One region of the Thioalkalivibrio sp. ARh3 genome, then DNA from elsewhere that is predicted to be linked to it. Evidence: predicted binding sites of a transcription regulator. Region 1 holds the regulator's gene; the other holds the start of a gene.

Region 1 (4,509 bases):
CTGGATGTCGATGGCGTGCTGACCGATGGCAGCCTGTTCATGGGGGATGCCGGCGAGCAGTACAAGGCCTTTCACTCGCGCGACGGGCACGGCATCCGCCTGGCACTGGACGGGGGGCTGGAGGTCGCGATCCTGACCGGCCGCACCTCCGGGGTGGTCGAGCACCGCATGCGGGATCTCGGCGTGCAGCATCTGGTGCAGGGACGGCGCGACAAGGGGGCTGCACTGCACGAGTTGCTGGAGCAGACCGGGCATGCGCCCGAGGCGGCGGCCTTTGTGGGCGACGACATCGTCGATCTGCCGGCGATGCGCCGCGTGGGCCTTGGCATCGCGGTGGCGGATTCCCACCCGCTGGTAGTGCGGCATGCCGACTGGGTCACGCAGGCCCCTGGCGGGCGCGGCGCGGTGCGCGAGGTCTGCGAGGGCCTGCTGGCAGCCCAGGGGCGCCTGGAGGCACTGTTCGCGGAGTATGTTGACGGATGAAATGGGCGGCCGGACTGGCGGCGCTGATCCTGGTGCCGATGGCGGCGCTGGTGACCGGCGCTGCTGCCAGCGAGCATGAGCCGGAGGGCGAGGTGACGCTGGAGATCGAGGGCTTCACGCTGCACGCGACCGGCGAGGATGGCGAACTGAGCCACCGCCTGCGCGGAACGCGGCTGCGCGAGTTTGGCCGTGATGGACCGCAGCTGATCGACGACCCCGATCTGGATATCTTTGACGCCGGCGGTATCGAATGGCACTGGACCGCGCCCGAGGCGCTGCACCGGCCCATGGACGAGACCCTGGACCTGATCGGCCCCACGCGAGGGGTGCAGCCCGAGCGTGCCGAACGCGTGCGCACGGTGATCGAGTCCGCCGACGTGACGGTGGCGACCGACATCATGATCGCCACGTCCGATGCGTTCTCGACGCTTGATCAGCCCGGCTTTTTCCAGCGGGGCACGGGTCTGCGCGTGGACTCGCGAGGGGATACCATAGAGCTGTTCCATGACGTGTACACACTCTACAGCGAGTCAGGCGAGGAGGAAGCCGCTGATGACTGAACGTGGTGGGTCGCCGCTCGCTCGGCTCGCGTGGCCCGTGTTGATGGGAAGTGCCTTGCTGATGCTGATCTCGCCGGTCATCGCCCAGCAGCAGCCCCTCCCCGTGGAGATCACAGCGGATCACGCAGAGATGGACGACCGCCGGGGGGTGAGTACCTATACCGGCGATGTGGTGGTGGTCCGTGGGGACATGACGCTGGAGGCGGACAAGGTCTATGTGCGCAGCCGCGACCGGCGCCCCTACGAGATGGAGGCCCACGGCGAGCCCGCGCGGCTCGAGTCGCCGGATCCGGAGACGGGCGAGATGCGCATCGCCACCGCACTGCGGATTGATTACCTCCTGAACGAGGACCGGGTGATCCTGACCGATCAGGCGCATGTGGTCACGGCGGCCGAGGAGGCGCGTGGCAAGCGCATTGTCTACGACCTGGAGACCGACATCATCGAGGCCGAGCGGGGCGAGACCGATGACGAGCGTGTGCGGATCAGGATTCAGCCCCGCGAAGACGACGAATGACCGAGGTGGACTCCAGCATGTCAGCGGCGGCCGGCGGCCAACCGGCTCCAATGGCCGGGTATCTGGCCGGGCGCGAACTGACCAAGCGCTATGGCAAGCGTACAGTGCTGGATCGTGTCGATGTCGACCTGGCCCCGGGAGAGGTGGTGGGGCTGCTGGGCCCGAACGGGGCGGGCAAGACGACCTGTTTCTATAGCCTGGTGGGCCTGATCCGACCGAATCGTGGTCGTATTACGCTGGGTGACCGGGACATCACCCGGGCGCCGATTCACGCGCGGGCCCGGGCCGGGTTGGGCTACCTGCCGCAGGAGGCCTCGATCTTCCGGCGGCTGAGTGTGTGGGACAACCTGCAGGCGGTACTGGAGCTGCGGCGCGAGCTCGATCGCCACGAGCGTCGTCGCATCGGCGATGCCCTGATCGAGGAGTTCCAGCTGGAGACGGTGCGCCACAGCCCGGGGATTGCCCTGTCCGGGGGCGAGCGTCGCCGTGCGGAGATTGCCCGGGCGCTGGCCGGTGATCCGCGCTTTATCTGCCTGGACGAGCCGTTCGCCGGCGTGGACCCGATTTCCGTGGGCGACATCCAGGCCGTGATCGGGCACCTGGCTGAACGTGGAATCGGCGTGCTGATTTCCGATCACAATGTGCGCGAGACCCTGAGAATCTGCGACAGGGCCTATATTCTCAGTGAGGGTCGCATGCTGAGCGCGGGTACCCCGCAGGAACTGCTGGACGACCCCCAGGTGCGCCGGGTGTATCTTGGCGATAACTTTCGGCTGTGAACCGCCTTGGTGCACATGGACCTACGACTCCTTTTAAGATGATTCTGATGGTCACCTTGGACCTGAAACCGCGATGCTGAAGCCCGGGCTCAATCTGCAGCTGGGGCAGACGTTGACGATGACCCCGCAGCTGCAACAGGCCATCCGCCTGCTGCAGCTTTCCACGCTGGAGTTGCAGGCGGAGATCCAGCAGGCGCTGGAAAGCAACCCCATGCTCGAGCAGGTGGAAGACGAGGGCGAGGAAGCCCCGACCGAGCGTCCGGAGGAAGGGGGCGAGTTGGTCGAGGGGGATCGCATGCAGGCCGACACGGCCGGCGATGACGTGATCCCCGAGGAGCTGAGTACCGACAGCCGCTGGGACGACATCTACGAGCCCGCCCCGAGTCCGCGCGGCCTGGACGACCGCGATCCGCTGGAGAATACCTCCGACGGCGAGGACGAGGGCCTGCAGGACCACTTGCTCTGGCAGTTGCATCTGAGCCACCTGACCCCGCGCGACCAGCGGATCGGCGCGGCGTTGATCGACGCGATCACTCCGGATGGTTATCTGGACGGTGAGCTCGAGGCGCTGGCGGAGATGATCAGTCAGGGCGAAGACGAACCCGTGGGGGTCGACGAGGTCGAGGCGGTACTGCACTGGATTCAGCAGTGCGATCCCCTGGGCGTAGGCGCGCGGGACCTGCGCGAGTGCCTGGAGATCCAGTTGGGCCATCTGGCGCCGGATGCCCCGGCGCGCGACGCGGCTCGAGCCATCCTGGAAAATGGCATGGAGAGCCTGGCCAAGCGGGACTACCGGGCCCTGCAGCGTCAGTCCGGGGTGCGCGACCCGGACGAGCTGGCGCGGGCGCTGGACCTGATCCGCACCCTCAACCCGCGTCCGGGTGCCCAGATCAGCGAGCCCAGTTCGGAATACGTCGTGCCGGATGTCTACGTCCGCCATGACCGCGATGGCTGGCGTGTGGACCTGAATCCGGAGATTGCGCCGCGCATTCGCATCAACGATCTCTATGCGGGTATGGTGCGGCAGGTCTCCGATGCCCGTGACAGCGCGTTCATGCGCGATCAGTTGCAGGAGGCACGCTGGTTCCTGAAGAGCCTGCACAGTCGTAACGACACCCTCCTGCGAGTGGCCCAGGCCATCGTGGAACGACAGCAGGGCTTTCTGGAGCATGGAGAGGTCGCGATGCAGCCGTTGATCCTGCGCGACATCGCCGAGGCCCTGGAGATGCACGAATCGACCATCTCGCGGGTGACCACGCAGAAATATATGCATACCCCGCGCGGGGTATTTGAGTTCAAGTACTTCTTTTCCAGTCATGTTGGCACCGCCGATGGCGGCGAATGCTCGGCGACCGCAATCCGTGCCATGATTCGGGAATTGATCGGTGACGAAACGCCGAACAAGCCTCTAAGCGACGCAAAACTGGCCCAGATCCTGTCGGATCGGGGCATCAATGTGGCCCGACGCACCGTGGCCAAGTACCGCGAGGCCATGCATATCCCGTCTTCCAGCGAACGCCGGCAGATGGCGAGCATGCCGAGTGGAAACAAGCAAAAAGGAGCCTGACCATGCAGATCAACCTGACCGGCCATCATGTGGATATCACCGACGCCCTGCGCGACTACGTGAACGAAAAGTTCGCGAAGCTGGAGCGTCACTTCGACAAGGTGATCGACGTGCACGTGGTGCTGACCCACGAGAAGAACCAGAACCTGCACAACAAGGCGGAGGCAAACCTCCAGGTCAGCGGCAATCACATTCATGCCGAAGCCAGTCACGAGGACATGTACGCCGCGATTGACGGCCTGATCGACAAGGTGGATCGTCAGTTGATCAAGCACAAGGAAAAGGTCAAGGACCACCACCGTGCCGAGGGTGCCCAGCGCAACCGCGAGCAGGCCCTGTAGCGTAATGACCGTTGCCGAGCTGATCACCCGCGACCGTATTCGCCTGGAGCCCGAGTGTTCCAGTCAGAAGCGGGCGCTCGAGACCCTGGGCGAGTTGCTGGCTGTCGGCGGCGAGGAATCCGCCGGCCCGGCCAGTGGGGCCATCTTCGAGGCCCTGTCTGCCCGCGAGAAGCTTGGCTCCACCGGTCTGGGACACGGCGTGGCCATCCCCCATGGGCGTCTGGCCGAGCTCGATGCCCCCCGGGTCGCAGTCCTGCGACTG
Region 2 (4,509 bases), 170 kb from region 1:
AGCGTTCGCGGTCCGCGGCCAGCCGTTCGACCTCGACCCAGCCATTGAACGGGTGGGCCAGACTCCAGTCGGGGTCGTCGATCTCGCAGTTGGGCAGGCGATAGTGGAATGCGGGTCGAGCCTTGACCAGTTCGTGCTCCACCGGTGCGGCGTCGATGCGTTTCGGGTCCAGTTCTGCGAACAGCGGCAGCATGTCCAGTGGACGATTGCGCGTGGTGTTGTGCGCGAGGTAATGGTCGATCAGTTGCCCCTGGTCCGGCTCGAAATCAGGGTCCAGGGTCTCGCGCACGAAAGTACCGGGGAACGCGCGGATGTAGGGGGAAAGCCGTCTTGCCAGGTCAATCGCGCCCGCATTCACCAGCATCTCGTACAACAGCAGGAAGGCCCGCAGGACGTCGAGGATCCACTGAGTATCGGTGCTGTGTATCTCGATGTTGAGCTGCAACCCGAACGCGTAGAGTAGCGATCGCTCGGTGCCCAGCGCCCCGGCCTCCTGCAGTGCGTGGCGTACACGGTCCAGGCGCGGGAGTGTCGAGGCCGCCATCGGTGGCGCGACGATCTCGTGCGGCACGAGGCGCCCGGCGGCATCGGCCAGCCAGCGGTCCAGCGCGGCCTCGTCGGAGTCGTCGAGCTCGATCCCCAGGCGGCGCAGGTGGCTGCGGTAGGCCCGGTCCTTCAGTACCCGGGCATCCAGCTCGACCTGAAAGTCGCCCTGTTCCGTATCGCAGACCCGGGCAATGAACGGACTGTCACAGTGCACCTGTCCGCCGAATTCCGCGCGGATCGCCTCGGCCATGCGCTCGAGGGAGACGCCGGCCATCTCGATCTCCACGCCCACCCGTCGGGGTGCCCCTTCCGGATTGTCGGGCCAGGGCAGTTCGTGAAAGGCCTCGGGCATCAAGGGTGTCCTCGGGGAGGTGCCGCGTCATGATAACGGTTCGGTGTACCTGCTGTGGGCAAGCCAGTACGATAGGCGCCGGCCGCCACGGCCGGACCGCGAAGGTACGGGATGGATCGAATCTACCTCAAGGATCTGCGCATTGATGCCGTCGTCGGCGTCTATGACTGGGAGCAGCGCATCCGGCGCCCCCTGCGCTTCGACATCGAGCTGGCTACCGATACGCGGGTGGCCGCGCACTCCGGCGAGATCACGGACACGGTCGATTACGAGGCCGTGGCGAATGCCGTGCGCGCGATCGTCACGCGCGAACCCCACGCGCTTTTGGAGTCCCTGGCCGAAGAGATCGCGGAGGCCCTGATGACCGAGTTTCGCACTCCGTGGGTGCGCATCGAGCTGGGCAAGCCCGGCGCGGTCGCCGGTGTGGCCGAAGTCGGCATCGCGGTCGAACGCGGCACCCTCCCGGCCTCCTCCTGATCCCTTCGCCTCGATTCCTGCCTTAGCTCCTCTCGACTCCGGCCGTGCGGCCGGTCACAGATTCCTCATTTCCTGACCCATCTTGGTGCGTGTGCACTTTTAGTGCGCACCGCTCTTGTGCGTGCTGGCGTCGTTCGCCTGCAACAGGTGTTGTGAAAAGCCGATCTGGCTCCGTTTTCCCGATATGGCACGCCCCGTGCAAGGACCGGGTGTCGATTACGCGACACTCGATTGCACAACTGGGAGAACACAACATGAAGAAGTTCACTCGTTCCGCACTGGCCGCCGCCATCGTCACTGTCGGATCCACCGGCGGTGTGGCCTTTACCTCGACTGCCACCGCGGAGCTTTCCGTAAACATCGGGGCGGTCTCCAATTACTACTTCCGCGGTTTTTCCGAGACCGACGATGGCGCCGCAATCCAGGGTGGCATTGATTACGAACATGAGTCCGGTTTCTACGTCGGTACCTGGCTCTCCAATGTCGACTTTGGTGACGACACCAGCTACGAGATGGATCTTTATCTCGGATTTGCCGACGAGTTCGACAATGGTTTTGGCTATGACGTCGGCTACCTCTATTACGCCTATCCCGATGCCCGTGATGACAGCGGATCCCTGAGCGCCGACTTTGGCGAGATCTACGGCGAACTGAGTTTCGACACTGGCCCCGTCGGCTTGTACGGCGGTATCGCGCACGTCGTCACCGACAGCTCCGACTCCGCCCTGGAGCGCAAGGATACGTACTACTACGGCGGCCTCGACATCCCGTTCATGGATGTCTACAGCGCCGGCTTCCTGGTCGGTCGCCAGACCTTCGACGACACCAACGAGAACGACAACTACACCCACTACACCGCGAGCCTCACGCGCGATGCCGGTGACTGGGGCGAGTTCAGCTTCAATCTCGAATACGTCGACGAGTCCGACGAGGACGTTGGTGCCTGGGTGGGCTGGACCAAGACGTTCTAGACCCGGCTTTTACCCTCAAGTAACCGCGGGCCCGCCTTTCGGCGGCCCCGCTCAAGGAGTCCGACATGAAGATGATTACCGCCGTGATCAAGCCGTTCAAGCTTGATGATGTTCGCGAGGCGATCTCGGAGATCGGCGTGCAAGGCATGACCATGACCGAAGTAAAGGGTTTTGGTCGTCAGCGCGGCCATACCGAGCTCTATCGCGGTGCCGAATACGTGGTCGATTTTCTGCCCAAGGTGAAACTGGAAGTGGCTGTCGACGAAAACCTGGTCGATCAGGTGGTCGAGGCCATTTCCAAGTCTGCCAGCACGGGCAAGATCGGCGACGGCAAGATCTTTATCACCCCGGTGGAGCAGGTCGTGCGTATTCGCACGGGCGAGACCGGCCCGGAGGCCCTTTAAGGGTTTTCCCTCTTCCATCGAATGAGGAATTTCAATCATGGAAATTGAACAACAAGTCGTCGAACTCGCCTATGCGATGGACACATTTTACTTTCTGGTGGCCGGTGCACTGGTGATGTGGATGGCCGCGGGCTTTACCATGCTCGAGGCCGGGATGGTGCGCACCAAAAGTGTCGCCGAAATCGCTACCAAGAATATCGCCCTGTATTCGATCGCGAGCATCATGTACATGCTGATCGGCTACAACATCATGTACGGCGATGGCCTGAGCTCCGTGATCCCGAGTATCGGCTTCCTGATCACGGGCGATAACGCGGTGGGTGACGTGCTGGGTAGCAATGGCGACATCTACTACTCCGATCGTGCCGACTTCTTCTTCCAGGTCGTGTTCGTGGCCACCGCGATGTCCATCGTCTCGGGTGCCGTGGCCGAGCGGATGAAGCTGTGGGCCTTCCTCGCCTTTGCGGTCGTGCTGACCGGCTTCATCTACCCGATCCAGGGCTTCTGGAGCTGGGGCGAGGGCTTCCTCGACCAGATCGGCTACCTCGACTACGCCGGTTCCGGCATCGTCCACTTCACGGGCGCCGCCGCGGCGCTGGCCGGCGTGCTGCTCCTCGGGGCACGCAAGGGCAAGTACGGCAAGGACGGCCAGATCAACGCGATCCCGGGCTCCAGCATGCCGCTGGCCACCCTCGGTGTGCTGATCCTGTGGCTGGGCTGGTTCGGCTTCAACGGCGGTTCCGAGCTGAAGGTCTCGGACATCGAGTCCGCCAACGCCGTGGCTGCCGTGTTCGCCAACACCAACCTGGCTGCGGCCGGGGGTGTGGTCGCCGCTCTGATTACCACCCGTCTGGTGTTCGGCAAGGCCGACCTGACCATGGCGCTGAACGGTGCAGTCGCGGGTCTGGTGTCCATCACCGCCGAGCCGCTGATGCCCAGCCCGTTCCTGGCGATGATCATCGGTGCCATCGGTGGCGTGATCGTGGTGTTCTCGATCGTCGCGCTGGACAAGCTGAAGATCGACGACCCGGTCGGCGCGATCTCCGCGCACGGTACTGCCGGTATCTGGGGTGTGTTCGCGGTGCTGCTGTCCAACCCGGACGCGACCTTCGTCGCCCAGCTGCTGGGTCTGCTGTCCATCTTCGTGTTCGTCTTCGTGGCCTCCCTGATCGTCTGGGCCATCCTGAAGGCGGTAATGGGCATCCGCCTGAGCGAAGAGGACGAGGACCTGGGTGCCGACATCACCGAGTGTGGCCTCGAGGCCTATCCGGAGTTCACCGGCAAGCAATAAACCCGCGTTAACCTGAACCGGGGTCGGGCCGCTGGCTCGGCCCCGATATCGTCTCCTCCGACGCCGACAAGACAGTCTCCCGGGACTCGGATGTTGGCCTTTGGGCGCCCCTCCCAGGGCGCCTTTTTTTGTTTACAAAGCTGTGGGAGCGGGCTCGCCCGCGAAGCCCTGGCCCGCGCCGGACCGCGCGGTCGACATCCGCAGAGGTAACCCGACCCAGCCGACCGCTCTTCTCGCAGCAAGCAGCGCCTTCCGGTCCGGCCATTCATCCCGCTGCCCCGGCTTCGGTTACGATCGCCAGTTCGTCGCCTCGGAACCCTGTCGCATGGATCGCCTTCTGGACGTTCGCCAACTGAAAACCGCACATCTTGGCCCGCTGGACCTGGCGGTTCAGCCGGGCGAGTTGGTGCAGATCACGGGCGCCTCGGGTTCCGGCAAGTCCTTGCTGCTGCGGGCCCTGGCGGACCT

What was found. Region 1 encodes sigma-54, which starts transcription at its own class of promoters, with help from an activator protein. Its sites were predicted from a motif close to TGGCANGNTNCNTGCTT; they were not measured.
Region 2: a site for sigma-54 is predicted at 1,561-1,577, ahead of C995_RS0100855 (TorF family putative porin). Genes of this name have one in related genera too.

What each region holds. Positions count from the first base shown of each region.
Region 1 is NZ_KB897947.1:3,974-8,482, reverse strand. It holds gene kdsC (3-deoxy-manno-octulosonate-8-phosphatase KdsC) at 1-483, shown strand, start outside; gene lptC (LPS export ABC transporter periplasmic protein LptC) at 480-1,043, shown strand; gene lptA (lipopolysaccharide transport periplasmic protein LptA) at 1,036-1,560, shown strand; gene lptB (LPS export ABC transporter ATP-binding protein) at 1,578-2,339, shown strand; gene C995_RS0100040 (RNA polymerase factor sigma-54) at 2,413-3,906, shown strand; gene hpf (ribosome hibernation-promoting factor, HPF/YfiA family) at 3,909-4,247, shown strand; gene C995_RS0100030 (PTS sugar transporter subunit IIA) at 4,252-4,509, shown strand, end outside.
Region 2 is NZ_KB897947.1:177,886-182,394, reverse strand. It holds gene C995_RS0100865 (amidoligase family protein) at 1-898, opposite strand, end outside; gene folB (dihydroneopterin aldolase) at 1,010-1,375, shown strand; gene C995_RS0100855 (TorF family putative porin) at 1,630-2,346, shown strand; gene C995_RS0100850 (P-II family nitrogen regulator) at 2,412-2,750, shown strand; gene C995_RS0100845 (ammonium transporter) at 2,788-4,041, shown strand; gene C995_RS0100840 (ATP-binding cassette domain-containing protein) at 4,367-4,509, shown strand, end outside.